Regions from separate parts of the Streptomyces sp. NPDC088350 genome, predicted to be linked through region 2. Evidence: riboswitches for the same ligand, from Rfam matches in the RefSeq annotation. Region 2 holds a riboswitch; each other region holds the start of a gene.

The links. Region 2 has a riboswitch for cyclic di-AMP ahead of ACIQBL_RS37425 (M23 family metallopeptidase). Riboswitches for the same ligand answer to the same signal wherever they lie in the genome.
Region 1: another riboswitch for cyclic di-AMP. It lies ahead of ACIQBL_RS28720 (NlpC/P60 family protein); the one in region 2 lies ahead of ACIQBL_RS37425 (M23 family metallopeptidase).
Region 3: another riboswitch for cyclic di-AMP. It lies ahead of ACIQBL_RS12840 (peptidoglycan DD-metalloendopeptidase family protein); the one in region 2 lies ahead of ACIQBL_RS37425 (M23 family metallopeptidase).

Annotation. Positions count from the first base shown of each region.
Region 1 covers NZ_JBIVNL010000008.1:225,882-236,153, forward strand. The annotation lists gene ACIQBL_RS28700 (GtrA family protein) at 1-465, opposite strand, end outside; gene ACIQBL_RS28705 (TetR/AcrR family transcriptional regulator) at 600-1,217, opposite strand; gene ACIQBL_RS28710 (endonuclease/exonuclease/phosphatase family protein) at 1,440-2,300, shown strand; gene ACIQBL_RS28715 (hypothetical protein) at 2,302-2,766, opposite strand; gene ACIQBL_RS28720 (NlpC/P60 family protein) at 2,973-4,367, opposite strand; cyclic di-AMP (ydaO/yuaA leader) riboswitch at 4,376-4,548, opposite strand; gene ACIQBL_RS28725 (DUF1996 domain-containing protein) at 4,883-6,904, shown strand; gene ACIQBL_RS28730 (TniQ family protein) at 7,105-9,687, opposite strand; gene ACIQBL_RS28735 (ATP-binding protein) at 9,684-10,272, opposite strand, start outside.
Region 2 covers NZ_JBIVNL010000012.1:302,077-312,348, forward strand. The annotation lists gene ACIQBL_RS37390 (MMPL family transporter) at 1-1,657, opposite strand, end outside; gene ribA (GTP cyclohydrolase II) at 1,815-2,456, opposite strand; gene ACIQBL_RS37400 (MarR family winged helix-turn-helix transcriptional regulator) at 2,582-3,079, opposite strand; gene ACIQBL_RS37405 (dihydrofolate reductase family protein) at 3,164-4,294, shown strand; gene ACIQBL_RS37410 (alginate lyase family protein) at 4,477-5,682, shown strand; tRNA gene ACIQBL_RS37415 (tRNA-Met) at 5,735-5,808, shown strand; gene ACIQBL_RS37420 (PP2C family protein-serine/threonine phosphatase) at 5,950-7,086, shown strand; cyclic di-AMP (ydaO/yuaA leader) riboswitch at 7,333-7,489, shown strand; gene ACIQBL_RS37425 (M23 family metallopeptidase) at 7,501-8,508, shown strand; gene ACIQBL_RS37430 (aldo/keto reductase) at 8,556-9,500, shown strand; gene ACIQBL_RS37435 (PrsW family intramembrane metalloprotease) at 9,508-10,272, opposite strand, start outside.
Region 3 covers NZ_JBIVNL010000003.1:649,884-660,155, forward strand. The annotation lists gene ACIQBL_RS12825 (Glu/Leu/Phe/Val dehydrogenase dimerization domain-containing protein) at 1-817, shown strand, start outside; gene ACIQBL_RS12830 (TetR/AcrR family transcriptional regulator) at 862-1,476, shown strand; gene ACIQBL_RS12835 (SGNH/GDSL hydrolase family protein) at 1,806-2,591, opposite strand; gene ACIQBL_RS12840 (peptidoglycan DD-metalloendopeptidase family protein) at 2,783-3,721, opposite strand; cyclic di-AMP (ydaO/yuaA leader) riboswitch at 3,726-3,888, opposite strand; gene ACIQBL_RS12845 (alpha-galactosidase) at 4,191-6,263, opposite strand; gene ACIQBL_RS12850 (tyrosine-protein phosphatase) at 6,434-7,231, shown strand; gene ACIQBL_RS12855 (DUF6126 family protein) at 7,250-7,375, opposite strand; gene ACIQBL_RS12860 (helix-turn-helix domain-containing protein) at 7,372-8,010, opposite strand; gene ACIQBL_RS12865 (aspartate aminotransferase family protein) at 8,100-9,485, opposite strand; gene dxs (1-deoxy-D-xylulose-5-phosphate synthase) at 9,482-10,272, opposite strand, start outside.

The DNA.
Region 1 (10,272 bases), on a different contig from region 2:
GGGCGCCCGGGTGGGCCGCGGGGCCTTCGTCCTGCGGCCGGCGGCGAAGACGTACAGGCGCAGCAGCAGGAAGCGGGCGAGGCCGGCGAGACCGGAGGCGCTGAGGTACACGATCTGCTCGGTGAGCATCCCGGGCGACGACTGCACCAGGTGCAGGACGAACATCGCGGCGCAGGTCACCACGTAGGCCGCCGCGGCGGAGCCCGCCGACTGCCAGTGCTGGCGCCATCCGGCGTGCCGGCCCGACCCGAAGGTGAAGCGGGCGTGGAGCTCGGTGCACAGGAGGGTGGAGGCGATGGTGATCAGCGCGTTCGCCAGCGCCCAGGGCAGCCGCTCGGCCAGCAGTGCCACGGCGCCGCTGGAGAGGAGCCCGACACCGCCGCCCAGCAGCACGAACCGGGCGAAAGAGGCGAGCGGTCCGGGGGCGGCCGGGGTCCGGGGCGCGTCGTCCATGGCGGTCTCCATCCGCTCCGTACGCTGCGCCTCGGTGAATCGGCCGCGTAAGTTTGCTTGACTTACTCAACTATAGCGGATTGCTTGAGTTACGCAAGTAGATTTTGCGGAGGGTGTCGCCGGGGATCGCGCGTGGGGGATGCCGGTCAGTGCGTACGGCGACCGAGGAAGCCGTCCACGAGCCGGTCGAGGAAGTCCTCGTCGATCGGCTCACCCGTCACGAGGACGCGGTAGTAGAGCGGCCCGACGAGCTGATCGGTCTCGGCCGCGAGGTCGAGGTCGGCGGCCAACTGGCCCAGCTCCACGGCGCGTTCGAGCGGCAGGCGGTCGCGCCCGCGCTGCTCGTCGAGATAGCGCGCCCGGAAGTCCGCCGCGAACGCCGGGTCGTGCTGGGTCTGCGCGATCAGCGCCCGGAAGACGGCTCCGGGGTCGGACCGGCCCAGGAAGTCGGCCAGTTGACCCAGATAGGCGCGGAGGTCGAGGGCGAGGTCGCCGTGGTCCGGCCGGGTCAACTCCTCGGCGAGGTCCTGGAGGAAGGCGTCCACGAGGACGTCGGAGCGGTACACGGTCTGCTTGGCGACACCGGCCCGCGCCGCGATGCCCTCCATGGTGAGCCCCGCGAAGCCCTTCTCGACGAGCAGCCCGTCCGTCGCCTCCAGCACCGCCTGCCGTGCCTGCTCGCTGCGGCCGTGCCGGTTGCCGTGGTGGGAACGCCCCTGCCTCCCGGCGGCGCTCTCCTCGGCGGCTCCTGCCGCGGATCCCAATGTCCTCGCCTTTCACGTCATGGGCCGTCGGCTCGGCCACGCACGATACGTCGCGCGCGCTCCGGAGGGCGCCGGCCCGTCCGGCCGCAGAGCGTTGCGGGGCACGGCCACACCGTAGACGGACTACGTATTTCTCACGATGCCCAGGGACCTCGGCCCATGCGAAGATCACTCCTCCTGCCCGCCTACCCGCAGGGGACGATCGGATGACGACGGCACGACATGGGTGACCTCCGGGTGCGGTGCGCGACGTTCAACGTGCTGCACGGGCGGCGCATCCAGCCGGACGGCCGCCCGGCGCCCGCTCACCCCGGCGATGCTGCGGCGCCTCTCGCCGAAGCGGTCGCGGCCCTGGACGCCGACGTGGTGGCCCTCCAGGAACTCGACCGCCTCCAGGAGCGGTCGGGCGGTGTCGACCAGGCGGCGGTCGCCGCCGACGCGATGGAAGCGCGGGACTGGCGTTACGCCTCGGCGCTGCACTGCCGTTCGGTGCCGGGCCGGGGCTGGGTCCGCGACCCCACCGAGCCCGGGATGCGTGTCTACGGCCCCGAGGCCCAGCAGCCCCAAGTCCCCTCGCACGGGCTCGCGTTGCTGTCCAGACTTCCGGTCCGTGAATGGCGGGCCCTACGACTCCCGCCGGCGCCCCTCGCCCTGCCGCTGCGGGTCGCCGGGCGGGCCGCCCCGGTGCTGGCCCGGGATCAGCCCCGGGCCGCCCTGGCCGCCGTACTGGAGGGACCGCAGGGGCCGTTCACCGTCGTGGCCGTGCATCTGTCGTTCGTACCGGGCTGGAATGTCGGCCAACTGCTCGGCGTGCGCCGCTGGATCGCCGACCTGCCCCAACCCCAGGTGCTGATGGGGGACTTCAACCTGATCGGCGTGCTGCCCCGGGTCGCGCTCGACGTGACGGGGCGGCGGGGCTGGCGGGGTTCGGCGCGGCGGGCGACCTATCCCTCGCACCGCCCGCTCGTCCAGTTCGACCACATCCTGGCGACGGGGCTCGGCGAGGACGCCGTAGGGACGGCGGGTGCGCCGCGGGCGGCGATCTCGGACCACCGGCCGCTGGTGGTGGAGCTGGCGCTCTGAGTCAGTTCCACAGGGGATAGGTCACGACGTGCGCGAACCTGTCCGGCCTGCCCGCCGTGTACGTCAGGCTGATCTCGCTGTAGTGCCGCACCCGCGGATGCCTCTTCCACGGCTGCGGGGTGTCGAGCCGGACGACGACCGGGTACGAGTGGAACCTGCCCGCCGCGCAGTAGGGCTTGCAGTCGTTCACCACGTTGAAGCCCGTGGCCGTCGCGGAGTTGTCGTTCCAGTACGTCCAACGCAGCGACGTCAGGCGGCTGTTGCCGTCGCCGCAGGCGAGCATGAACTCGGCGGGGCGTACCTGGGGATGCCACAGGCAGTCGACGAGCACCGGGCCCGCGAACTGCCGATGGGCGGCGGGCACCGCGTGCACCGTCGCCGGGGCCGCGGACGACGTGCCCACGGCCGGCGCGAGCAGGGCGGCGGCACAGAGCGTGACGACTCCGACCATGGTGTGTTTGTACATGTCCGCTCCCGGCCGCCCGTTCGTACGCGTCGCTCCGCACCCGCATCGGTGGTGGTCCGTCCGCCGGGGCGCGGTCGTCGTCTCTCGTCTCGTCCGACGCTACGACCGTGCCCGGGGTTCCACCACTCGTAGGGACCAACGACACGGCCCGCCGAGAGTGTCGGGGTGTGCGCGGCCAGGGCCGGGAAAGCCCGGCCCCGAGCGGATCAGGCGGGCCGTACGGCGCCCCGGATGGCGGCCGGACCGGCGTAGAAGATCGACTCCTCGCGTATCGGCGTGCCCGGGCTCGGCGCGTGGATCATCAGGCCGTTGCCGGTGTAGAGGCCGACGTGGTCGATGCTGTCGTAGAAGAAGATCAGGTCGCCGGGGCGGATGTCCGTGAGCGGGACGAGGGCGCCCGCGCCGGACTGTTCCTGGGCGGTGCGCGGGAGCAGGACGCCCGCGGCCTTCCAGGCGGCCTGGGTGAGGCTGGAGCAGTCGTACGCGTCCGGTCCCGCCGCGCCCCACAGGCACGGCCTGCCGATCTGCGCGCGGGCGAACGCGAGCGCCATGCTGGTCTTGCTCTGTGTGCCGGCGTCCGGTGCGGCGGGGACGGCCGTGGTGGTCATCGGGGTCATCGCCGGGGCCGTGGGGAGAGGGATCTCCGGAGCCATGGTCGGAGCGACGGGAAGCGTGAACTCGGGGGCCATCGTCGGAGCGGTCGGGAGGGTGAACTCGGGGGCGACGACCGGGGCTGCCAGGGCCGCCTCGGGTGCGGTCGGCTGCCACTCCTGCTGGGGCGGGCGCCAGTCCGGCTCCGGCGTGGTGTACCAGGCGTCCTGGCCGGTCGGCTGCTGGGGCACCATGGGCATCTGCCCGGTGGACCAGGTCGTCTCGGGGGAGGACCAGGTCGTCTCCGGGGTCGGCCAGGCAGTTTCGGGGGTCGGCCAGGGTGTGTTCGCCGGGTCGGCTTCGGTGCGCGGTGCGGCGATGTACGGGAGCAGCGCCAAGTCCGACGTGAGCGGGTCGAAGACCGGCTCCGGAGCTGTCTGCGGGGCGAGTCGCCGCTGCTCGACCATGGGCGCGGGCGCCAGGTCGAGGGCGGGCACGGGCGGCAGGTCCACGACGGTCGGCTGCGGTGCCTGCTGGGCGGCGGGCAGCGCGGCGACGGGCCGGGTGGCCGACTCGGACATCTGGCTCGTGATGTCCGGGACGGAGGGCCCCGCGGTCAGCTCGGCCACGGCACGGCCGGGCGCCTCAAGAGCACGGCCGGCGCTCTCGGGCTCGGGGCGTCGCTCGGGCCGGGTTTCCGCCGGGCGTCCCTGAGTCCTGCTGGGCGGGAGGGCCGCCGGTACGGTCGGGCCCAGTTGGGCGCGGGCTTGGTCGAACCACTGCTTGGTGACCGCGTCGAGAGCGGGATCGGAAGGCCGGGACGCGGCCGGGCGGGGAGTGGCACGCTGGCGCGGGCCCCCCGACATCTTGCGCGTGGCGTTGTAGTTTCCGGTGGCCGTCTCGGCCCTGTCGTAAAGGGAGTTGATCCGCCGCTGGACTTCTTCGCGGCTGGGTCGGTCGTCCACGGTGGGGCCACTGCCTCCGGTGCGCGTGCCTCGTTCTGCCGGCATGGCAGACGTGCTCCTTCCGTATCGCGCCTACCGGGTTAGCTGTCGGGTTCGGGCGGCGATCACGGAAGGTTTGCCCTACGGCCCTTGCCCTGACGGGCGGTTGGGCCGATTCACCCCAAGTCGGTTGGGTCCCCGGCTCCGGCTGCCGCGAGCGGCGCACCGGACTCGGCGCGAGCCGCGCGGCCCGGCGCCAATCGCCGGAGTAGGTCGTACGGCCTGTCCGTCAACCTAGCCAACGTGTGTGCCTCGTGTGAAGGTTGAAGCGCGATATGTCCGATACGTATTTGTGACCTTTACCTCGTCCTGGGGATGACGAGCACTCATGGGCTGCGGAGCCGGACGCTCCATATGAGGTCGCTATGAATTTCCGGGACGGTTGAACACACCGGCGTCCGTCTCCGTATTGGGTCGGGGGATTTCCATGCCGGGACGATCCGGGCCGACCGATACGCGTAGGAGCAACTTCCGTGGCACGCAACACGCGCAGACGCCCCACAGGCGCACGACGCGCGACGATGGCAGCAGTCGCCCTGATGCTCGGCGGCGGAGGACTGGTGGCGGCGAACGTCTACGCGTCGGCGTCGGAAGGCGGTTGGGGCGGTGACTCCTCCCCACAGGCTTCTCCGGACGCGGCGTCGCGTGGCGCGACGATCGACTGCCCGGACATCGGTACCCAGTTGACGACGGTGCCCGACGGGGCGAAGACCGACGTCGACAAGGAACTCGCGCTTCTGGACCAGCAGATAACCGAGGCCTACCAGAAGCTGCGGGACTCGACGGAGGCCATACGCCAGGACGCCTCCTTCGCCGACAACGCGATCATGAATCCCTTGAAGGAGAAGCGGGCCGCGACCATCAGCCGGATCGACGACGCCATCGACCGTGTCGGGGACCGCCCGGAGGGGCTCGACGCGCTCGCCGCCTGCACCCTCATCGCCCCCACGAACGGAGACCAGAACGGCAGCGGCGGCGACCAGAGCGGCAGCGCCGCCCCGACCGGCCAGGGCCAGCAGCAGGGCGGCGGCCAGGGCCAGCAGCAGTCCACCAACGGGCCCGTCGCCTCGGACTACGCGGACATCACCTCCGTGCAGCCCAACGTGAACACCCCGCAGGAACAGGCCGACGCGTCCCGCGGCACGTTCGTCACCGCGTGCGGGGTGAACGAGAACGGTCTGTTCAACTCCGACAACGTGATCGTCGCCCCCGGAGTCACCAACGGCGCCCACCACTTCCACGACTACATCGGCAACCAGTCCAACAACGCCTTCGCCAGCGACCAGGACCTCGCCAACGCCAACACGAGCTGCGAGAACCCCGGCGACAAGTCCACCTACTACTGGCCCGTGCTGCGTCTGCAGAACGGCAAGCAGGAGCGGGACGCCAACTCGCCCGGCGGCGGCACCGAGGGCAACTCCGGTGAGATCGTCACGGCCAAGCAGGTCACGCTGACGTTCGAGGGCAACCCGCAGAGCAAGGTCGTCGCGATGCCGCGCCTCCTGCGGATCATCACCGGCGACGCGAAGGCCTTCGTCAACGGCCCGGCCAACGCCAACGCCTCCTGGAGCTGCACCGGGTTCGAGGACCGGCAGCTCAAGGACAAGTACCCGCTGTGCCCGTCGGGCAGCGACGTGGTGCGCACCTTCAAGTTCCAGAGCTGCTGGGACGGCCGCAACATCGACAGTGCCAACCACCGCACCCACGTGGCCTTCGAGGCCGCCGACGGCACCTGCCCGGACGGCTTCAAGGCCATTCCGCAGCTGGTGCAGCGCATCGTCTACGCCGTCGGCGCGCCGAGCCTCCAGGACGGCGGGAGGACGACCCCGCTGTTCGCGGTGGACTCCTTCCCCGAACAGCAGCACAAGCCCGTCACGGACCACGGCGACTTCATCAACGTCTTCGACGAGGGCCTGATGAACGACATGGTCACCTGCATCAACAGCGGCGAGAAGTGCGGCGCCGGCACGGGCAACGACCCCGGATCGGGCGGCGGTTCGGGATCGGGCGGCGGTTCGGGTGAGCCGCAGGAGTCCCCGACGGCCACAGCCACGGCTACGGCCACTGCTACCGCGACGGCCACTGCTACGGCCTCCGCGTCCGCATCCGCGTCGGACGAGCCCGGCGGGAATGGCGGAAACGCCGGGAACGGCGGCAACAACGGGACCGCCCCCGGCAACACCGGCGACCGGCCCACCGCGGAGCCCACGACAAGCGCCCCGGACACGCGGACCACCGACCCCGGGTCGCTGACCAGCGCTGTGGCGATACCCAAGGCCGACACGAAGACCGGGACGCCCAACGCGACGGAGACCCAGGGCAGTTCGGGCGACAACGCGGGCGGTCAGGTCGGCAGCGCCGTGGCGACGCCGCCCGCCTCGTCCTCGGGCGGGGAGAGCTACGCGGCCGTGGGCCCGAACCAACCGCAGGCGCAGGGCGGGTTGGCTGAGACGGGTGCGAATCTGTGGCCCGCCGCGGCCGGAGCGCTGCTTCTCGTCGCCGGGTTCGTGGTGCTGTACCGAGGCAAGCGCGGTTCGCGCTGACACTGCGCACGTCTGTGACAACGACGGCCCGGCCGCCCGCACTTGGGGGCGGCCGGGCCGTCACACGCTCATCGCGCCCGTGTAGGTTCCTCATGATCATTGACACTGTTTCCTGCGGAAACGCCGAAATCCGGGTCAGATGGGCAACGCCGTTGTCAGCCCAGGCTTCTCAATCTTGGTGTTGAGCACCGCTCCGGCAGTCACCGTGAGTGGTCTGAGGTCCTGCTCGAGCCGGTTGCGACCAGCGTTGCGGCGCTGTCGAAACGATCAAGGAGATCGCGAGCTTCGGTCAGGAATCTCACGCCTGCCGGAGTAGGAGACAGCGGGTTGGTTCGCTCGATCACGCTGAACCCCACGACGCTTTCAATGATCCTGAGCTGCCGGCGGAGGGTGACCTCGGGGACGCTGATTGCCGGTGCGGCAGCCGACAGGCCGGAGTGTCCGGGTATTTGGAGGAGGTTGCGTAGCCACGGCAGGCAGCTCCTCCTATTGCTGAGGCGTCGCATTTCCGGCGAGAGCGCGACGCCGAGGTGGGCGAAGGGGTTCGAACCGAGTCCGTTGGAACGTCGCGGGATGCCCCAAATCCGCAGGAAGCGCGACACGGTGTCTTGATGGAGGCCGAGTTCGTGCGCGATATCTGGGCAGCCGCGCCCCTTCATGGCGTACTCCCCTTCCAGCCACTCTCTGGTTACCATGCCTGGCAGGAGGGGAGGAACTCCGCGCCCTGAACTAGGGATCTTGGCCTCGATGAGTGCTCGACGAACGGTGCGAGAGCTGCACCCCGCGAGCTGCGCGATATCGGCGACAGAGAGCCGCTGTTCCTGGTAGAGCCGTTGCAGTTCTCGTGGCGAGAGAACGTCTTGGCGCGGAATATTGCGGCCCGGAACGCTGGGACGCGGCGGGGGATCGGGCGCTGTCCCACCGATATCAGCCATTTCAAGGTGCAAGAGGACGTGGTCCTCGCTAATGTTCAGATGTTTCGCGACCTCCGCCAGCGGGCGGCCCGCGATCAGCATCTCGGCGAGTGCGGAGTGGTCGATCTTTTCGGGATCTTCTCCAGGACACGCACCTTTTTCGAGCCAGGTGGCCGGCGGTTGCCAAAGCACGGGCTCTTCGATTTGGTGAGCCTGCAGGTTCTTTGCTGCCTGCTGGAAGAGGAATCCTTTGAGCTCTGCGGTGATTTGGTGCGACAGGTTCGTGTGCCAGGTCGGGGTCCGAGATGAGCTGCCGGGGTCTGCTCCGAGGAGAATCTTGAGAAGGTGCCACCGGAGTCTCTTGATCTGTGTCGGTCCGCTCCGAAGGCCGCGCCGGCGGCAGTACTCACGGAAGGCGTCCAGGTCGAAGCTGATAGTGGCCTCGGAGAAGATGTCCCGCCGGCGTCGATAGTCGATGGGAACCGGATGAGCGTCAATGGTGCGGGCTAACTCGGCCATGAATGCGGCAAGTTCATCGGGGCGCTGCTTTTCGAGTGCTGCGTCGAGAGCATTCCTGTTGTCGGATGTGCGGGGATTGCCCAGAAGTTCAGCGGCTCTGGGATAGTCCCAGAATGTTCCAGGCATAAGGAGGAGAGTTGCGCATGCTCGGCGGAGTCCGGACAGCCTGAATAGGGGTTCGGGCAGGCGGGGCAACATCCGGATTGTCCAAGAAGGCCAGAGCATCGCCGGCAGTCGGGCGGCTCGACGTCGTACGTCTTCGTCGGAGAGGGTCGGCCAGGCCGGAGTATCCGTGGTTGTGCCGAAACGCAGGCGCGCTGTCCAGGTCAGTTCGTTGGACACGGCGGTCAGAGCACGAGACATCACGCGGGGTCCGGCTGGGATCCAGTCAACGAGCCAGGATGTCGGATAGGTGTTCTTCCGCCTCGAACGTTGGGCCTCCATCAACCAAGCAAAGACTGCGTCACGGTCATCCCGGTCCTGGAGCACTGCAATCCTGGCGATGGTGGTGCCAACTGCCACACCGTGAGCGTTCACTCCGCTCTCTCGATTCGCTAGTTTAGGCAGATCACCACCGAGTTCCGCGAGGACTTCATGGACAACGGAAGGTGCTGTGGACAGCCTGTCGTTGATCCCTCGCAATGCCGACCGGCCGAGGACAGCCAGTTCGCGACCACGCAGCAAGGAGTCGTCCAGAGAATCGCCGATTTGCACGAATTTGGAGGTAACGTCTTGCTGGGCATTGAGGACCAATGAGTCTGCGGAGAGGAGGGGGGTAGTCGCGTGCGGCAGGAAGAACTCGCAGGGGGTGGCGCCGGCAGTGCCCGTTCCGTAGAGGCAGACTCCCGCAGGAGAGTTCCGCAGGTGCTGTCGCCCATGAACCACGGGCGGTAGTCCGCATTCTGGGCAGCAATCGAGCAACAGCATTCCGTGCCGGGTGCAGGCAAATGACCACGGCAGTCGCCATGAAATCTGCCAACGTCCGGCGCTTTCGTCGAGACAACCGGGGCAGAAGCGGCTGGTATTGCCAGTGTGCCGCCAGTTCGGTGGGCGGCTCAGACGGCGCGTCGGACGGTCGATGTTCACCGCCACTCCGTCCCAGGGTTCGAGCGTCATCGGCGTCAGTTCCTCCGAGGCGAGCCCCGTGCGTTCGGAAAGTACCTGCCGTTCGCGGTCTGTCAGATACCGGACCATGTGGTTGGGACGGGCTCTGTGCAGACCAATGAAGCTCAGGAACTGCGGCACGCCCGTCCGTAGGCGGCGGGCGTATGCCGCCAGCCAGCTGTCGAGGGACTCCCCCTCTACTGGGGGCACCCAGAGAGGAATGCGGTCATCCGTCCATTCCGTCATGCCGATTTCCTGCCAGGTGATGCGGGATGACTGGTCAGCAGGCCGGCCTCGATGGCGGCTTCGAGTTCCTCGCGGCCTTCCTCGGCAGCGACGTCGTTCTTCACCTGGTCCATGAGGTCCTTGTCGAGGCGCTCATGGCCGCAGCGGATGGCGCGGAGGCAGCCGCGGTTGATCAGTGCCATGAGGGAGGCGAAGTGGCCGGTGGAGCGAGCGTAGAGATAGTCGGAAAGGTCCTGGGCGAGCATCCCGGGGTATTTCTCCGCCAGGACGAGCTTCTTCTCGATCGTCTTCAGCAGGACCTGCCACTGCCGACGTCCCTCCTCGTTCTCGATCTGGAAAGGGAGCAATGTCAGTGGAGTGGTGCGGCGTCCGAACTGGGCGAGTTCGTTCTTCTTGCCGGAGAAGCCCTCGCTGAGGATTCCGCGCTGCTGGACTCCGACGCCGACATAGATGAGGGTGACGGGGAAGACGTTTGCCAGGTACTTCAACTGGTTGGACATGCGAACCGAGTTGGTTTTCGCTCCGGCCAGGAAGTGGATGTCGTCGATGATGAAAACGGCGGTTCTCATGGACAACACCGCGTCC
Region 2 (10,272 bases):
GGACCAGGAGCGAGCGGAAGACCAGGAGCAGCAGCACGATCGCCAGGCCCACCACCAGGGCCAGGTACGGGATCAGCGCGTCCTGGACCTTCTGCGCCACGTCGATGTTCAGCGCGGTCGTACCGGTGACCTCGAAGCTCGCGCCGGAGGACTTCGACTCGATCCCCGATCGTTCGTCGCGGATCGTCTGGACGAGCTGCTTGGTCTTCTCGTCGGTGGGGCTGGTGGCGGGGGTCGCGGAGAACACCGCCGTGTCGCCTGCCGTGTTGAAGCGGGCCGGTGACACGGAGACCACTCCGTCGGTGGCCGCTATCTCCTTCGAGATCGTCGCTACGGCACTCTTCGCGTCCTCCGCCTTCTTGGCGTCGACGACGATGGTCAGGGGGCCGTTGAAGCCGGGGCCGAAGCCCTGGGCGAGGTCGTCGTAGGCACGGCGTTCGGTGGTGGCGGTGGACTTGGCCTCGTCGCCGGGCATGCCGAGCTGGAGGTTGAGGGCGGGCAGCGCCATCGCGCCGAGGCCCACGACGCCGAGCAGCAGGACGGGGATCGGGTGGCGTACGACGATCCGGGCCCAGCGGCTGCCGCCGTTCTCGCCGTTGCCCCGCTCGGCCCTGCCCTTGCCCTTGGCCTTGTTCTTGCGTTCGCGGCGGGAGAGGACGGCGTTGGGCCAGAAGCCGAGGATCGCCGGGACGAGGGTCAGGCAGATGAGGACGGCCAGGAGGACCGCGCCGGCCGCCGCGAGGCCCATCTTCGTCAGCATCGGGATGCCGACCACCGACAGACCGGCCAGCGCGATGACAACGGTCAGACCGGCGAACACCACTGCCGAACCCGCCGTACCGGCCGCCAGTCCGGCGGCTTCGCGGGGCGCGTGGCCCTTGGCGCGTTCCTCGCGGTAGCGGGAGACGACGAACAGGGCGTAGTCGATGCCGCAGGCGAGGCCGAGCATCGTGGCGAGGGTGCCGGTGGTCTCGGAGAGGCCGAAGGTGCTGCCCAGGGCGAGGACCCCGGACATGCTGATGGCGACGCCGATGATCGCGGTGAGGAGGGGCAGGCCGGCCGCGGCCAGCGAACCGAAGGTGATGAGCAGGACCACGGCCGCTATCGCGATGCCGATCGCCTCGGCGCTGCCGCCCGCCGCGGGCTGGGTGGCGAGCGCGTCGCCGCCGACCTCGACGGTCAGGCCCGCGTTCCGGGCCGTGTCGATGGCCCGCTCCAGATGGGTCTTGGCGGAGTCGGTGAGGTCGTGGGCCTTCACCTCGAAGGTGACGGTGGAGTACGCCGTCGACGCGTCCTTGCTCACCGCCTTCGCCGCGAACGGGTCGACGGCGGAGGCGACTTGGGAACCGTCGGCCGCCTCCGTCACCAGCTTCTCGATCGCCGCCCTGTTCTCGGTCGCGGTGACCTTCTCGCCGTTCGGCGCGACGAACACGATCCGGGCGTTGGCGCCGTCCGCCGCGGTGCCGGGGAAGCGCTGCTCCAGCAGGTCGAACGCCTTCTGCGACTCGATGCCGGGCATGGTGAAGCCGTCGTCGGGAGCGGCGGGGGCCTTGGTGGCGGCGAATCCGACGGCGCCGAGGACCGCCACCCACAGGAGGGTGACGAACCAGCGCCACCGGAAGGCCACGCGGCCCAAGTGATAGAGGAGAGTAGCCATGGCTGGGGAAGGCCTCCGAGTCGGCGGTCGGTCGAGATCCGGATCGCGTTCGTGATCGTGGTCTCAAGCCTTCCGCCGGCCGCTCCCCGGCACGAGGGAGTGCCCTCCCGAATGGATGGTGTAGCCCGCTACACCACCGGGCCCCGCACGGAGCGGCTCAACCCGCGTGCAGCTCCGTCAACTGGCCCAGCGGCAGGGTGTGCTGGGTCTGCAGGACCTTCGCGCGTAGATACCGGACGTTGTGCGGGGTGGTGAACACACCGGTCGGGACGCGGTCGTGGACCTCGATGCCCAGGCCGCGCAACTGGTCGGCCTTGTCGGGGTTGTTGGACAGCAGGTCCAGGGACGTGATCCCGAGGGCGGTGAGCATCTGGGCGGCGGCCGTGTAGTCGCGGGCGTCCTCGGGCAGGCCCAGCGCGGTGTTCGCCGCGTACGTGTCGAGGCCCTGGTCCTGGAGGGCGTACGCGTCGAGCTTGTTGTAGAGGCCGATGCCCCGGCCCTCCTGGCGCAGGTAGAGCAGGACACCGCCGCGGTCGGCGATGCGCTCGACGGCCTCGCGCAGCTGGGGTCCGCAGTCGCAGCGGGCGGAGCCGAAGACGTCGCCGGTCAGGCACTCGGAGTGCAGCCGGACCAGCGGGGTGGTGCCGGGGGCGGGGTCGCCGAGGACGACCGCGACATGCTCCTGGCCGTCGGTCAGGCCGTGGAAGGTGACGAGTTCGGCGTCGACGCCGTAGCCGTCCTGGAAGCGCAGCGGTACCCGGACGCGGGCACGCGGGGTGGCGGCGGGGAAGTCGGGCATGCGGGTTCTCCCGGTCCGGTGGACAGTTGTGGCCGTTGCCGGATGTGCTTCAGTTTTGAAGCACATCCACGATCACGGAGACTACCCCATGCTTTAAATTTGAAGCAACAGAATTGTGGGACGGCTCACGAACACGAGGGGGAGGAGCGGCGGCGCCACGGCACGTCCTCCGGCGCCTCCAGCGCCCGCGCGATACCGGTGCTGATCTCCTCCAGCTGGCCCACCTGCTCCGGGGTGAGATGGTCGAAGATCGCGGCGCGCACGGTCTCGACATGGCCCGGCGCGGTACGCACCAGGACGGCCATCCCCTCGTCGGTCAGGACGGCGGTGCTGCCCCGCTTGTCCGACGGACACCCCTCACGGCGCACCAGACCGTCCTTCTCCAGCCGGGTCACGGCGTACGTCAGCCGGCTCCGGGTGATCTTCGACTTCTCGGCGAGGTCGGTCATGCGCAGCCGGTGGTCCGGTACGTCGGAGAGGTTGGCCAGGATGGAGTAGTACAGGTGGGGCATGCCGGCCTCCTGCTGGAGCTGCCGGTCGATCGCGTCCTCCAGGAGGTGCGTCGCGGCGATGTACGCGCGCCAGGCGCTCTGCTCCTCGGCGGTGAGCCAGCGAGTCGTCATGCCCCCAGTGTAGTTTTGTTTCAAACTTGAACCAAGCCCCGCCGTTTCCCAGCCCCGCTGTTCCGTCGAGCCGAGAGCGCGTCGATGTCCTTCCCCTACGTCCTGCTGTCCGCCGCCGTCTCCCTCGACGGCTACCTCGACGACACCGGCCCCGACCGGCTGCTCCTCTCCAGCCCGGCCGACTTCGACCGCGTCGACGAGGTCAGGGCGTCCGTGGACGCGATCCTGATCGGCGCCGGCACGATCCGCGCCGACAACCCCCGCCTCCTCGTCAACTCCCCCGAGCGCCGCGCCGCCCGCCGCGCCGCCGGCAAGCCGGAATACCCCCTCAAGGTCACGGTCAGCGGCTCCGGCGACCTGGACCCGACGGCGAATTTCTGGCACACGGGCGGCGGCAAACTCGTCTTCACGACGGACAAGGGCGCGGAGCGAGCACGCCAACTCGGCCTCGCCGCAGACGTGTTCGCCCTGGGCCCGGAACTCGACTGGCGCCGACTGCTCGAACACCTCCACTCCGTCAGGGGAGTTGACCGCCTGATGGTCGAGGGCGGCGGCACGATCCACACCCAGCTGCTCCAGCAGGGCCTCGCCGACGAACTCCACCTCGTCCTGTCCCCCCTCTTCGTGGGCACTCCGGACGCCCCCCGCCTCTTCGGCCCCGGCACCTACCAGGCAGGCCGCCTCCGCCTCGTGGAGACCCGCCCCATCGAGGACGTGGTCCTCATGCGCTACGAACCCACCGCCCCCGGCACCGGCGACCTCCCCTCCGCCGCCGACCACCACTGGCTCGCCCTGGCCTGCGCCCTGGCCGCGGACTGCCCGCCTTCGGAGACGGCGTTCAGCGTCGGCGCGGTGGTCGTGGCCGAGGACGGCACGGAACTCGCCCGGGGCCACTCCCGCGAGGCCGGCGACCCGGTGGTCCACGCGGAGGAGGCGGCCCTGGCCGAGCTGGACCCGGCGGACCCCCGCCTCCCCACCGCCACGGTCTACACCAGCCTCGAACCCTGCACCCATCGCGCCTCCCGCCCCAAGCCCTGCGCCCGTCTGATCCTCGACGCGGGCGTACGGCGCGTGGTGACGGCCTGGCGCGAGCCGGACACGTTCGTGGAGGGGGCGGACGGGAGTGGGATGTTGGCGGCGCGGGGGGTGTCGGTGGTCGTACTGCCGGAGTACGAGGAGCGGGCGAAGGCGCCGAACCGGCATCTGCTCGGCTGAGGTGCACCCACCCCTCTCCGCAGAAATGTGACACCTCGGGGGGTGAGTGTCACGTTTCTGCGGAACACCCCCTGCCCCCCGGCCCTCGCCGCTCCCCGACCGGCCCATCAGATCCTGCGGCTCACCGCCCACCGGGTCACGCTCGCAGTGAACCCGGTGCGGACAACGCGGAGGTAGGACACATGAGGGCAGTGGCGGTGCTGGGTGCGACCGTGGTCGTAGGGCTTCTCGCCTCCTGCGCGGCGACGGACACCGGTACCCGGACCATGGCACGGGCCCTGCCCGCCGACGCGGCGTTCACCCACCCCGGAGTGCTGGTCAGCAAGGGCCAGTTGGACGCCGTACGGAAGAACGTGACCGCCGGCAAGCAGCCCTGGCTGAAGGCGTACTTCGGGATGCGGGACAGCAAGTACGGGTCGTACAAGTACACGGCGAAGCCGTACGCCGACGTCGACTGCCCCTGGAACGGCAAGGCCGCGCACGGCTGTGTCGAGGAGCGCGAGGACGCGATCGCGGCGTACACGCAGGCCCTGCTGTTCAGCATCACCGGGAAGCAGCACCACGCGCTCAAGGCGCGGGAGATCATGGACGACTGGTCGGCGAGGATGAAGGAGCACACCTCCGAGGACGCCGGGCTCCAGACCGCGTGGGCGGGCTCGACGTGGGCGCGGGCGGCGGAGATCGTGCGGTACGCGCCGGGCGCCGGGTGGCCGGCGGACCGGGTGCGGCGGTTCGCGACGATGCTGCGCACCGCCTACCAGCCCGAGGTCACCAAGGACCTGCCGGACTACAACGGCAACTGGGACCTCGCGATGACCGACGCCGCGATCGGCATCGCCGTCTTCCTCGACGACCACAAGGCCTTCGACGCGGCCGTCACCCGCTTCCGCGACCGCGTGCCCGCCTACTTCTACCTCGCCAAGGACGGCAAGGTGCCGCTCACCCCGGCCCGCTCCAGCGTCACCACCCCGCAGAAGCTGACGACGTACTGGTTCAAGCAGACCACCTTCAGGGACGGCGTCGCCCAGGAGACGTGCCGCAACTTCAAGCACGTCGGGTACTCGCTCGCCGCCACGGCCCACATCGCCGAGACCGCCTGGCACCAAGGGGTCGACCTCTACAACGAGGTCAAGGACCGGCTCGCCGCCGCCCTCGACCTCCACGCCCGCTACCAGCTCGGCGAGTCCGCGCCCGCCTGGCTCTGCGGCGGGAAGGTCGACCGGAACATGGGCCCCGACCTGGAGGTCGCCCTCAACCACCTGGAGGACCGGCTCGGCATGAAGGTGCCCTCCGCGCACCGGCTCGCCGAGTCGACCCGGCCGGCCGGCAGCGACGACCTCTTCGTCTCCTGGGAGACCCTCACGCACGCCGGGAACCCGGCCGACTGAAACACGTGTGACATCGGACCCCGCGGATGGCGTATAGTTGCAATCACAACGGCGCGGGGTGGAGCAGCTCGGTAGCTCGCTGGGCTCATAACCCAGAGGTCGCAGGTTCAAATCCTGTCCCCGCTACTAAGGCCAAGGGCCGGAATCCGGAAACGGATTCCGGCCCTTGGTGTTTCTCCCTCGCGTTTCTCCCCCTGTCGGCCCACCCCGCTCGCCGCCCTCCCCCCACCGGGAAAAACTGGACGCGTGGAGGAGGAGGGTCCGTACATGCGAGCCGGCGGGCGCCTGCCCGCCGATCCCGTGCCCGACCCCGGCCTCGGCCGCGTCGAGGGACGGCGCATCTCGAACACCCGCGCCGTCGTCCACCGCCTGCCCGCGCTGCTGCTGATCGTCGGCGCGTTCTACGACTACCTCACCCCGCAGGACTTCACCGCGGCCCCGTTCTTCACCGCCGCCCCGCTCGTCGCCGCCCCGCTGTACTCGCGGCGCGGCACCGTGCTCACCGGCCTGGCCTCCGTCGCCGTCGTCCTGGTGACCCACATCAGGCTCGGCATCGTCCTCCACGCCGACGCGGTCACCGAGGCGGCCACCGTGGCGACGGTCGCCGTCCTCGCCGTGCTCATCAACGTCCTCGTCCGCCGCAGCAGCGAACAGCTCGCCTCCGTGCGCGAGATCGCGGAGGCCGCCCAGCGCGCCGTACTGCCCGAACCGGCCGAGCGGATCGGCGGGTTCGAGATCGCGGCACGCTACGAGGCGGCGCAGGAGGGCGCGTTCATCGGCGGCGACCTGTACGCGGTGCAGGACACCCCGCACGGCGTACGGCTGGTCGTCGGCGACGTGCGCGGCAAGGGCATGGGCGCGGTCGCGGCCGTCGCCGTGGTCATCGGGGCGTTCCGGGAGGCCGCCGAGCAGGAGGTCACCCTGGAGGCGGTCGCGCAGCGGCTGGAGCGGGCGCTGGCGCGCGAGGGCACCCGGCGCGACGGGCTCGACGCGTTCGAGGGGTTCACCACGGCCGTCCTCGCCGAACTCCCGCACGGCGACGGCGTCGTACGGATCGTCGACCGGGGCCACCCGCCGCCGCTGCTCCTGCACGAGGACGGCACCGTGGACACCCTGCTCGTCAAGGAGCCCGCACTGCCGCTCGGGATGGGGGAGTTGGGGTTCTGGCCCGACCGCGTCGAGGAGTTCGCGTTCCCGGGAGGTTCCACGCTGCTCGTGTACACCGACGGCCTGTCCGAGGCCCGCGACTCCCACGGCGTCTTCTACGACCCCGGGGAGCGGCTGGCCGGCCGGACCTTCCGCAGCCCCGAAGCGCTGCTCGGCATCCTCGCCAAGGAGGTGCGCCGGTACTCCGGGGGCGGGATGACGGACGACATGGCGATGATCGCCGTACGGCATCCATGACCGGCATGTACGGCGGTTGTCACGGGCCGTGACCGGGTGGGCGCCCTCCGCATAACAACTGACATACCGTCAATGGCTGTGGGAATTCTGAGACCTGGTCAACTCGCCCGATTTTCGCCGGTGGTGGCCCGTTCGTCCAGCAAGGAAAGGTTAATGATCAAGCGGAACAGCTTGGAATCGGGCACCCGGGTCTATTAACGTTCGATAACGCAGCGCGGTCGTCCCAGCCGTCACAAGAGACGGCTCCGTGCGCACGCGCCGAATCCCGCGAGGGAACCGGGGAACCACCACTTGGGGTGAATCGCTCGTCGACAGCCGTGGGTACACGGCAGGTTGACGCGCGTAGGAGACCTTCCTGCTCCGAACCCGTCAGCTAACCCGGTAGGCGAGAAGGAAGGAAAGGAGCGCGCCCACGTGGCGTCCAACTCTGCTGCCCCAGAAGCCCCGTTCGTCTACGGCGGTTACCGCCCCGACGAGGGCCCCTGGGAGGAGTGGAACCCCAGCGCGGAGTCCGTTCCTCCCCAGCGCGGCAAGCACCGCGTCGCCAAGCAGCGCGGCGGCGGGGGATTCGCCCGCAGCTCCACCGTCCTGGGCGTCGGTGTCATAGCCGCCGTGAGCGCCGGCGGGATGGCCAGCGCCAACACCGGCAAGCCGCCGGTCTCGATCTCCCTGCCCGACCTGCCCTCCGTGGGCCACCTGCTGGACGACTCCTCCAGCACCCCCAAGGGTTCCGCGACCGCGCTCAGCAGCGTCGGCGTGACCACCACCGAGACCGCCAAGGGCACCTCGGGCGCGGGCGAGCTGCTGCGCAACCGGATCATGGAGCAGGCCGAACTCCAGCAGCTCCAGGTCGACGGCAAGTCGCAGGCCGCCGCCGAGGCCGCCGTCGCCAAGCAGGTCGACGCCGCCGCGGCCAAGGCCGAGAAGGACGCCGCGAAGAAGGCCGCCGACGCGAAGAAGGCCGCGGAGGCCGCCGCCAAGAAGAAGTCCGAGGCCACGAAACTCGCCGCGCTGGCCAAGCAGTACACACTGCCGGTCGGCTCGTACACGATCACCGGCACCTTCGGCCAGGCCGGCACGATGTGGTCCTCCGGCTACCACACCGGCCTCGACTTCGCCGCGCCCACCGGCACGCTGATCAAGGCCATCCACAGCGGCACGGTCACCGAGGCGGGCTGGGCCGGGGCGTACGGCTACCGCACGATCATCACCCTCAGCGACGGAACCGAGCTGTGGTTCTGCCACCAGTCCTCGATCAACGTCAGCGTCGGCCAGAAGGTCGCCACCGGTGACGTCATCGGCCGCGTGGGCGCCACCGGCAACGTGACCGGGCCGCACCTCCACCTGGAGGTGCACCTCAACGGCGCGGCCACCGCCAGCGACCCGGCGCCCTGGCTGCGCAGCAAGGGCCTCAACCCCTGACCCACCCGCTGGAATATCCGGTTCCGGCCCGGCGGTTGACGTGGAGCATGACTTCTCTTCGCAAGCTGGGCCGGTCCGACCTCGAAGTGTTCCCCCTCGTCCTCGGCGGCAACGTCTTCGGCTGGACCGCCGACGAGGCGGACTCGTTCGCCGTGCTCGACGCCTACACCGCCGCCGGGGGCAACTTCGTCGACACCGCCGACTCGTACACGGCGTGGATCGAGGGCAACAAGGGCGGCGAGTCCGAGACCGTCATCGGCAAGTGGCTCAGGTCCCGCGGCAACCGCTCCGACGTCGTCATCGCCACCAAGGTCAGCCAGCACCCCGAGTACCCGGGCCTGTCCGCCGCCAACATCAAGGCCGCCGCCGACGCCTCCCTCACCCGCCTGGGCACCGACTACATCGACCTCTACTACCCGCACTTCGACAAGGAGGAAGTGCCGGTCGAGGAGATCGTCGGCGCGCTCGACGACCTGGTCAGGGCGGGCAAGGTGCGGCACATCGCCGCCTCCAACATCTCCCCCGAGCGGCTCCAGGCGTCCCTCGACTTCTCCGACCGCGAGGGCCTGGCCCGCTATGTCGCGATCCAGCCGCACTACAACCTCGTCTCCCGCGACACCTACGAGGGCGAACTGCGGGACGTAGCCGAACGCGGCGGCCTCTCCGCCCTTCCGTACTTCGCGCTCGCGGCCGGCTTCCTCACCGGCAAGTACCGCCCCGGTACGAGCGTGGAGAGCGCCCGTGCCGGACGCGCGGCGCAGTACCTCGCATCGGAGCGCGGCCTACGGGTGCTGACCGCCCTGGACGAGGTCGCGCAGGCCCACGACGCCCCGGTCGCCACGGTCGCCCTGGCCTGGCTCGCCGCCCGGCCGACGGTCACGGCCCCGATCGCCTCGGCCCGCACGGTCGACCAACTGCCCGCGCTGCTCGCCGTGGCCGAACTGGAGCTGACGGACACGGAGATCGCGAAGCTCACGGAGGCGTCGGCCTAGGCAGGCATCAGGACCGGTACGGGTTGTACACGGGAGTCCCGTACGACCCGTACACCGGCGGCCACGGCGGCACCACCACCGGCACCGGTGGCGCCGTCCGCCGCGCCGCGTAGTCCAGCGCGGGCCGCGCCACCTCCCGGCACAGCCACAGCCCGTGCAGCAACTCCCTTTCCCGTACGGCGAAGTCGGCGCCGGCGCGGCCCCGTCCGGCCCGGTGCCGCAGGAACGCAAGGGAGGTCGCGTACGCCTCGTACTGGGCGACCGAGCGGGCGGCCGGTCTGCCGAGGCGGTGGCCGGCGTACTGGCGGGCCAGGCGGCGGGCCTTCATCGAGCCGAGCACGAAGGGTTCGGCCGGGGTCAGCCAGCCCGCGCAGACGTACACGGGCAACTCCTCGCGCACGGTGCGCAGTTCGCGCTGCCGGGTCCAGACCGCGAGCCAGGTGAGCAGGCCGAACGCGGGGACCATGAAGGCGCCGTAGACCTCGAAGAAGCCGTACTGGCCGAACGTGGAGGAGCCGTTCCACATCGCGTGCATGCCCATCGCGAGCAGCAGTCCGGTCAGGGGTACCAGCACGCGCCGGACGTGGTGCCGGTCGGGGGAGAGGGCGGCGATGCCGAAGCCGATGCCGGTGAGGACGGTGAACAGGGGGTGCGCGAACGGGGACATGACGATACGCACGAAGAAGGTCGCCGCGGTGACGGAGGCGAAGCCGCGGTCGCCGGTGAGCTGGTCGGTGCCGAAGGCGGTGCCGAGGTAGAGGATGTTCTCGGT
Region 3 (10,272 bases), on a different contig from region 2:
CGCCGCGGAGGCGGGGCTCGTGTCGTCGATCCAGGCGGTGTATCCACTGCTCGACGACGAGGCGACGGCGCGGCGGCGGCTCGCGGACGCCTTCGCGGTCGAGGTGGACGGCATCGGTCTCGACGAGCTGGTCGGCGGCTGCGGGGTCGCCGAGTCGGTGCTCGCGGCGCTGGACCGCGCGGGCGTGCCCTACGCGGGGACGCGGGTCGCCGTGCAGGGCCTGGGCACCATGGGCGGGGCGACGGCGCGGTTCCTCACGCGCGCGGGGCTGGCGGTCGTGGCAGTGGCCGACATCAAGGGCACGATCACGAACCCGGACGGGCTCGACGTGGACGCGCTGCTCGCCGCCCGGGACGCGTACGGCACCGTGGACCGCGCCGTACTGCGCCCCGGCGACCGCGAACTCCCCGGCGAGGACTGGCTGTCCGTCGAGGCGGAGGTGCTGGTCCCGGCGGCCGTGTCGTACGCGATCGACACCACGAACCAGCAGGGGATCACCGCCCGCTGGATCGTCGAGGCGGCCAACATGCCGGTACTGCCCGAGGCGGAGGAGCTGCTGGCCGCGCGGGGGGTCACCGTGCTGCCGGACGTGGTCGTGAACTCCGGGACGAACGCCTGGTGGTGGTGGACCCTGTTCGGCGACATCGGCGCGGACGCGGACGAGGCGTTCGCCCACACCCGGCGTTCGATGCGCGCCCTCATCGACCAGATGCTGGCCCGCGCGGAGGCCGACGGCACGACACCGCGCGCCGCCGCGCACGCCATCGTCGCGGACCGGCTGCCGGTCATCGCGGAGCGTTTCGGCTGGTACCGGTGAGGTACGAGGCACCACCTCGGCGGGCGACGGATTAGGGTGACCGCGTGGCGAGAGTGCGGTTGGGCGTGGCGGAGCGGCGTGCGGAGTTGCTGCGGGCCGCCGTCGAGCAGATCGAGGCGCGGGGTGTGGCGGCGGTCAGGATCGCCGACGTGGCGTCGGCGCTCGGGGTGAGCAACGCGCTGGTGCTCTATCACTTCTCGACCAAGGAGAAGCTGGTCGCCGCCGCGTTCACGTTCGCCGCCGAGGACGACCTGGCGCATCTGCGCAAGCTGCTCGGCCGCCGTACGACCGCGCTGCGGCGGCTGCGGGCCGCGGTGCGCTGGTACGCGCCGACCGGGCAGGCCAAGGGCTGGCGGCTGTGGATCGAGGGCTGGGCGGCGGCCCTGCGTGAACCCGCCCTCCTGGACGTCACCCGCGATCTCGACCGGCAGTGGAAACGGGCGCTCGCGGAGGTCGTCGCGGAGGGGGTCGCCGCGGGCGAGTTCGAGTGCGCGGACCCGAACAGCGCGGCCCTGCGCCTCACGGCCCTCCTGGACGGCCTCGCCGTACAGATGACGGCGTACGCGGGAGCGGTGTCGCACGCACGGGCCCTGGAGTGGGTCGACGAGGCGCTCGCACGGGAACTCGGCCTGGAACGGGCGGCGTTGACCGCTTCCTGAGTCACGCGCGAGGGCGGCGATACGGGGGGCGGCACGGCCACGCGTGCGCGTGCGGGCCGCCAGCACCATCCTGCCGCCGGGCGAGTCCGCGGGCGCGGCCACGCGTGCGCGTGCGGGCCTACGGCGGGCGCGTGCGGGCACCGGGATGTGACCCCGGGGCGAGGGACGGCTCCCGGTCATGTCACGTCGACACCCCGGTTCACCCGTCGACGGACCAGCACTCCCGCGAGGTCATCCCACCGGTCCAACCCGCCGCGCCGGGACCTACCAAGCCGTACAGCCCCCGGCACAGCGGTCGCACCCGTCACCCCGTCACCGTCGTCACCCCGTCAAGCCACCGACTGGATCCGCATCTTGATGTCGCCCGGCGACAGCGCCCCCTTGGCCTCCACATGGTCACCCGAGGACTCGCCGCGCAACCGGCGCCCGATCCACGGCACCAGGTACTCGCGCGCCCAGTGCACGTCGTCGCGCCGGATGTCGAGCGTGCCGCGCGGCGGCAGCGGGGGCCAGGGCTGGTCCGGGTCGACCGGGACCTCGACGCCGAGGACCTGGCCTGCGCGGAGCGCCACGCGCGTGTGCCCCTCGGGAGAGAGATGCAGCCGGTCGCCGTCCCAGGCCCGCCGGTCCTGGACCGTCTTCAGGGACCACAGGTCGAGCACCGGGCAGCCGTACCGGTCGGCGATGGCCCGGACATGTCCGTTGTAGGTGGCGATCTTGCCGCGCAGATGCTTGAGCACGGGCACACCACGGGTGTCGAACCCGGTCGTCACCATGACGGTGCCGACGGCACGGGTGAGGTCGGCGACCGCGCGTTCGAAGCGCTCGGCGACCTCGTCGGGGTCGGTGCCGGGACGGATGATGTCGTTGCCGCCCGCGCAGAAGGAGACCAGGTCCGGGCCGATCTCCTTGGCCCGGGTGAGCTGGTCGGCCACGATCTGGTCGAGCAGTTTCCCGCGCACGGCAAGGTTGGTGTACTCGAAGTCGCCCTCGGGTCGGCGGTCCGCGAGCAGTACCGCGAACCGGTCGGCCCAGCCGACCATCGCCCCGTCGGGCCCGGGGTCGCCGACGCCCTCGGTGAAGCTGTCCCCCACCGCCACGTACGACCCGATCACTGATCTGCTGTCGCTCTTCGAATCGTTAGCCACGGCAACCATAATTCACCCTGGAGTGTGACCTACGCGATCGTATTTAGGGGTTGACGGGCGGTGAGATAAGCCACTTGTAAAGGGTTGCCCAAAGTCGGAATAAGCCTCTGAGCAGGGGCGTTGACGCCAGGAACTGCCCTGCGCCGGGCCCCGAGAGGTCAGCCGACGGTGACGCCGTGCGAGCGGAGGTAGGCGACCGGGTCCACGTCCGAGCCGTAGTACGGAGTGGTCCGGATCTCGAAGTGCAGGTGCGGGCCGGTCACGTTGCCGGTCGCACCGGAGAGGCCGATCTGCTGCCCCTCGGTCACGGTCTGGCCGGCCGAGACGGACAGCTGCGACAGGTGCGCGTACTGCGAGTACTCGCCGTCCGCGTGCCGGATCACGACCTCGTTGCCGTAGGCGCCGTCGTAGGCCGCGGAGACGACCGTGCCGGCGGCGACCGCCTTGACGGTGGTGCCGGTCGGGACGACGAAGTCGACGCCCGTGTGGTAGCCGCTGGACCACATGCTGCCCGCGACGTGGTAGCCGGTGCCGATGGTGGCGCCGACCACGGGGAGGGTGTAGCCGCTGGAGGTGCTGGTGCTCTCGGCGCTCTGTGTCGCCGTCGTGCTCTTCGAGGAAGACGAGGAGGACGAGGAGGACGACGACGAGGACGAGGGCGCCGAAGAACCGGACGGCTTGGACGACTTGGACGACTTGCCCGTCCCACTCGTCGTGGCCTTCTGGCCGAGGGTGAGCTTCAGGCCCGGGTGGATCAGCGACGGGTCGCCGCCGATGGCCTCACGGTTGTCCTGGTAGATCTTCTTCCAGCCGCCGGTGACGTCCTGGTCCTCGGCGATCTTCGCGAGCCAGTCACCCGCCTTCACCGCATACGTCTTCACGTTCGCGGCCTTGGCGGTCGTCTTCTCCGCAACCGTCTTCTCACTGGCCGGAACCGACTGAACGGCCTTTTCCGGAGCGGAAGTCGTAGTCGCGGCATGGGCGCCGGCGGCCCCCATGAGCGGCAGGGCGAGCGCGGCGCCGCCGGTTCCGGCTACGGCTATCGAGCGGGCGAGTCGCGGGGACTTCGGGCGGCGGTGCTTACCCTTCGCGGGCATGACGAATTCCTCTCCGGCGCCTGCGAGGTGAGCTGTCGGGTGCGGGCTGGAGATGCCCGGCCGCGCGCTGGTCGCGGCTTTACCCCAAGCCCGTTCCGGAGACCGGAACAGGCGTCCTACCTGTGGGTCCCCCGCTCCTGCCGCATACGGGTGGGTGTGTGCGGAGTCCGGGCGGCGGCAGGATTGGGCGTCCGTCCGGATTGGTGGCGAACGTAAGCGAGGAAGACGCAAAGGGACAAGCAGGAGGTTCCACGGATATGCGTTTCTTGTGATCCCCTGTGGGAATTCACAGTCACCCTCCGTGAATTCCCCGGGGGTCCATCCTTCAATTCCCCTGGAAAAGCACGTCAATTACGTGAACATGACGAACGACGTACGGTCACGAATATGACGCTGATCACGTACATGCCCCTCAGGTTCCCTTATTCCAGAGCGAGTTGGAACGAAGGCTGCAATTAGGACAGAAGGCTCAGATGCGACGCAGTCGGAGAACCGTCGCATCGAGGTCACCACGCAACCCGGTCCGCAGCCCGTGATGCAACAGGACCGCGCCTCGGTGGACTTCGCCCGTTTCGAGGCATTCGTACGACGCCGACGGGTCGAGCCCGCGCAGCCGGAGCGCCGGCAACGGCTCGCCGTAGTGCTGCGCCTGGAGCAGGGCGAGGACGACGGTCTCGTCGCCGCGCACGTACTGCACGGCGCTCAGTCCGCCCGTCGGCGGGCGCAGCCGGTGGAGGTCGCCGTGCTGCACGAGCGGCCGGATCTCCTTGTAGAGGTCCACCCACCGGCGGGCCTCGGCGAGTTCCTCCTCGGTCCACTCCGAGAGGTCGCCGCCCACGCCGAGCACCCCGGCCATGGCGCTCACGAATCGGAAGCGCAGGCTGCTGACCCGGTCGTTGAGCTGGGTGTTCGGGCTGTCGGTGACCCAGGCGGCCATCACGCGCGCGGGGTGGATCTGGCTGAAGCCGTGCTGGATGGCGAGCCGGTCGAGCGGGTCGGTGTTGTCCGAGGTCCACACCTGGTCCGTGCGGCTCATGATGCCGAGGTCGATCCGGCCGCCACCGCCCGAGCAGGACTCGAAGGCCACGCCCGGGTGGGCCGCCCGCAGCCGGTCCAACAGGCCGTACAGGGCGTGCACATGGTCGACCCAGAGGCGCTGCGGATAGGCCTCGCCGGGCCAGCCGGCGTCGGTGAAGCAGCGGTTGAAGTCCCACTTCACATAGTCGATCGGGGCGCTGGTCAGCAGCGTGTCGAGGCGCTCCCAGAGGTACTCCTGGACGTCCTCTCGGGCCAGGTTCAGCACGAGCTGATTGCGGAACTCCGTCCGCTTTCGTCCCGGTTGGAACTGCACCCAGTCGGGGTGCGCGCGGTACAGGTCGCTGTCCGGATTGACCATTTCGGGCTCGACCCAGATGCCGAACTGCATGCCGAGCGCGTGCACGTAGTCGGCGAGCGGCTTGAGACCGCCGGGGAAGCGGTCCGGGTTCGGGGTCCAGTCGCCGAGTCCGGCGCGGTCGCTGGTGCGCTTCCCGAACCAGCCGTCGTCGACCACGAACAGCTCGACCCCGGCCGCCGCCGCACGCCGCGCGAGCACGCCCTGCTGCTCCTCGGAGATGTCGAACTGGGTGGCCTCCCAGGAGTTGTAGAGCACCGGCCGGTCCTGGTCCGCGTCCGGGATGACGTACGTCCGCTGGTACGTGTGCCAGGTGCGGCTGGCCGCCCCGAAGCCGCCGTCGCTCCACAGGCCGGCGAAGACGGGGGTCGTGAAGGACTCCCCCGGCTCCAGGAGCAGCAGCCCGGAGTCGTCGTACCCGGCGCCGCCGCTGATCTGCACGCGCGCGTCCGAGAGTTGGGCCACGGCGATCCGCCAGGACCCCGACCAGCCGAGAGCACACCCGTAGACCTCGCCGCGCTCCTCGGTCGCGTCGAGGTCGAGGGCGACCCAGGGCAGGTGCTGGTGTCCGGTGTGTCCGCGACGGCTGCCGATGACCTTCTCACCGTAGGTGAGACCGGAACGCACCAGCCGGGACTCGGCGGCCCACCGCCCGTGCAACTGCGACAGCCCCCATCCCTCCCGCTCGGGCAACGTCCACACGGCGGAGTCGGCGCGCAACAGCTCCAGAGCCCCGGGCCCGTCGTTGTCCAGGGTCGTCCAGCGCTCTACGACGTCGCCGCGCGTCCGGTAGTGCAGGGTGATCGCCAGTCCGCTGTCCCGGAAGCGCAGCCGCAGCTCGTCGTCCTCGGTGTCGTAGCGCTCGAAGGTCCATTCCGTGCCCCGGCGCTCGGGCGTGCGCACGGACAGGGCGGGCCGGGCGAAGCGGGGGCCGCCCTCGACGGGGTACTCCTCGCGTCCGTCGAGCGGGGACTCGAAGGAGGAGCCGCCGGGCAGCGGGCGGGCGGCGAGCTCCTCGGCGTCCGCCAAGGCGATGGCGGGGCCCCAGTGCAGGTGGAGCAGCTCGTCGCGCTCGGTGAGATGGACGGCGTAGCTGCTCGTGGGGCCCGACAGCACCCACGTACGGCCGTTCTCGGCGATCTCCAGCATCAAGTCCCTCACAGATTCGAACAAGTCCACTCAAGTGGCAACATCATCAATGGCCCGGGGCCTGTGAGGCAACGTCTGTGGACAACTCATGGCCCGAGGAATCGATGTCGTATCGTCGGGAACGTGCCCGCCGGTGAGCCGCGCCGTCGGGCCGAGTGGGAGGAGTCCTCGTGACGCAGCAGATTCCGTCGACCGAGCCGGAGTTGTCCGGAGTGCGCAATTTCCGGGACGTGGGCGGACTTCCGACGGTGGACGGACGGCAGGTGCGGCACGGAGTGCTGTTCCGCAGCGGCCATTTGGCGCACGCGACCGACGAGGATGCGGCGTTCCTCGCCTCCCTCGGGCTGCACACGATCTTCGACTTCCGCAACGCGTCGGACCAGAAGCTGGAGGGCCCCGACGTCGAGCTGCCCGGAGTGCGCAATGTGAACCTGCCGCTGAGCGACCCGGCGGACGGCTCCGAGTTCTGGAAGATGGTCCGGGACGGCGAGATCGAACAGCTGCGCGGGATCCTCGGCGACGGCAAGGGCGCCGACCGGATGATCGCCTCGTACCGCACGATCATCAAGGAGCGCACCACCGAGCACTCCCAGGTGCTGCGCTCTCTCGCCGAGGACAGCGTCCCCGCGCTGATGCACTGCGCGGCGGGCAAGGACCGCGCGGGCCTGTCGATAGCCGTGACGCTTGTCGCCGTGGGCGTGGAGCGCGAGGCGATCCTCGCCGACTACCTGGAGTCGAACGCCAAGCACCGCCGCTATCAAGTGCGCCGCAGCGGCGCCTCCGCCGCGGGCCACTCCCCCGAGGTGATGGAACTCCTCAGCCCCCTCTTCGACGCCCGCGCCGAGTATCTGACGGCGGCCTTCGACACCGTCGAGGAGACCTGGGGCGGGGTGGACACCTATCTGGAGCAGGGGCTGGGGATCACCCCGGAGGTCCGGGAGCGGCTGCGCGAGCGCCTGCTCGACTGAACCGACGGCTGCGGCGGGCTACTTGGCGCCCAGGGAGAACAGCAGGTAGATGAAGGCCGCGAAGAGGTGGCCGACGGCGATGTAGATGATGAGTCGTATCCACAGGGCGCGCGGGAACTTGTCCTCGATGTTGTTGCCGCTCATGGCGTGTCTCCGATGATCGGGCCCAGGCACAGGGCGGCCGTGGGGCTCTGCAACAGGGTGTGGACGAACAGGACCTCGACACCGGTCTCGTCGGCGGCGGCGAGCCGGTGCGGGGTGAGCGAGTCGAAGTGGGCGCTGTCGCCCGGCGCGAGGAGGTGCGCGGTGTCGCCGAGGCGGAGTCTCAGACGCCCCTTCAGGACGTACAGCCACTCCTCGCCGGGGTGCACGCGCACGATGTCGCCCTGGGAGCCGTGCGGGATGCGCACGCGCAGCGACTGCATCCCGCGGCCGGGCGCCCCGGCCTGCCAGTAGGTCCAGCCGCCCGCGTGGGTCGGTTCCATCTCGGCGGCGCGCACGACGGCGTCCCGGTCGGCGACCGTCTCGCCGAGCAGATCCGAGACTGTCGTACCGTAGATACGGGCCAGCGCGAGCAGCATCGGCAGCGAGGGCTGGCGCAGCCCGGTCTCCAGCCGGGAGAGATGGGCGGGCGAGAGCCCGGCCGAGCGGGCGGCGGCCTCCAGGGTGAGGGAGGCACGCCGGCGCAGCGCGCGGAGCTGTGGTGCGACGGTGGCCGGCAGGTCGTCGGCCGGCCCGGCCGAAGCCGACTGCTCCGGCCCGGTCTCTGGAGAGCTCATGCTCTCCATTCAGCCGCAGGCTTGCCTCTGCGGCAAATCTCTTGCCTCAGAGGCAAAAACCCGCGGCGCCCGGAAGAGGCGGAGTACCCCTACCGGTTGGCCACCGCCTGCTTCACCAGCGTCTTGCTGAAGTCCCACATCAGCCCGCCGCCGCTGTGCGCGTCGTCCATCACGGCGGTGAAGGCGTCCACGAACCGGTCCACCTCGCGCTCGCCGACGATCAGCGGCGGGATCAGCTTGATGACCTCCAGGTGGTCGCCGGAGACCTGGGTGAGGATGCGGTGCCGCTGAAGCAGCGGTACGACCACCATCTGCGCGAACAGCCCCTTGCGCGCGGCCTGCAGCATGGTCCAACGGCTGCGCAGCTTCAGCGACTTGGGCTTCCCGAACTCGATGCCGATCATCAGACCCCGGCCGCGGACATCGGCGAGCAGCTCGTACTTGTCCACCAGCGCGGCGAGCCGGGACTTCAACCGGTCCCCGGTGGCACGGGCGTTGGCGACGATCTGCTCGTTCTCCATCACGGACAACACGGCGAGGCCGGCCGCCATGGCCTGGGCGTTGGACCCGAAGCTCGCCGAGTGGACCAGCACGCGGTCCATGGACGAGTAGACCTTCTTGAAGATCCAGTCCTTGCCGAGGGTGGCGCCGACCGGCACATAACCACCGGACAGCGCCTTGGCCACGCACACCAGGTCCGGCTCCACACCGTCCTCGTGCTGGTACGCGTAGAAGTCGCCGGTCCTGCCAAGGCCCGTCTGCACTTCATCCGCGATGAGCAACGCCTTGTGCTGGCGCAGGAGTTCCTGCGCGGCGCGCAGATAGCCGGGCGGGGCCTCGTGGACACCCTTGCCCTGGATCGGCTCGACGACGAGGGCGGCGACGTCGCCCTTCTTCAACTCCCGTGCCAGGGCGTCGAGATCACCGAGGGGTACGGCGGTGTCGGGCAGCAGCGGGGCGAAGCCGTCCCGGAAGCCGTCCTCACCGTTGACCGACAGCGAGCCCGTGGTCAGGCCGTGGAAGGCGTGGTCGCAGTACAGGACGCGGGGTTTCCCGGTGGCGTAGCGGGCGAACTTGAGCGCTGTCTCGACCGCCTCCGTACCGCTGTTGCCGAAGAACACCCGGTCCAGGTGCGGGCTGTGGGTGAGCAGCTTCTCGGCGAGCAGGCCCGGCAGCGGCTGGCAGTCGAAGCGGGTGAGGTCGGCGAGCTGGGCGTCGAGGACGTCGTGCAGCGCCTTGCGGACGACGGGGTGGTGGCGGCCGAGGCCCATCACCCCGAACCCGGCGAGCATGTCCAGGTAGTCGTTGCCGTCCGCGTCCCAGAAGTAGGCGCCCTCGCCCCGCTCGTAGACCTTGTCGAAGCCGATGGTGTGCAGCATGCGCGGGAGCTGGTGGTTGAGGTACTTGGTGTGCAGCTCGTAGCGCTCGGCTCCGCGCTCGGCCAAGAGCGCGGTGAGGTCGAACTCCTTGGTCATTCGGGTTTCTCCTTGGCTGCGCGGTCGGTCGTGTCCTTGACCGCCAGGCTTGCGCTGATCCGTCCGGCGACCTCGACGGGTGTGAGGCCGATGTCTGCGAGCACCTCGCCGCGTTTGGCGTGCGCGAGGAACTGCTCCGGGATGCCGAACCGCCGTACGGGCACGTCGACTTCGGCGTCACCCAGTGCCAGCGCCACGGCGGCGCCGACGCCCGAGGCGCGGCTGTTGTCCTCGACGACAGCGACGAGGCGGTGTTCGGCGGCGAGGCCGGGCAGCGCCGGGTCGACGGGTTTGACCCAACGGGGGTCCACGACCGTGCAGTTGACGCCCCGGGCTTCGAGGAGTTCGGCGGCCTGGAGGCAGACGGGCGCCATCACCCCTACGGCGACGAGCAGCACCTCCGGCGTCTCCGCGCCCCGGTACAGGACGTCGAGTCCGCCCACACGGTCGATCGCCGGGATCTCCGGTCCGACCGACTCCTTCGGGAAGCGGACGAGGGTCGGCGCGTCGTCGACGGCGACCGCTTCCCTTAGTTGGGCGCGGAGTTGGTCGGCGTCGCGTGGGGCGGCGATCCGCAGACCCGGCACGACCTGAAGGATGGACATGTCCCACATGCCGTTGTGTGACGCTCCGTCAACTCCCGTCACCCCGGCGCGGTCCAGGACGAAGGTCACCCCGCAGCGGTGCAGCGCCACGTCCATCAGGAGTTGGTCGAAGGCGCGGTTGAGGAAGGTGGCGTAGACGGCGACGACGGGATGCAGTCCGCCGGTCGCCAGGCCCGCCGCCG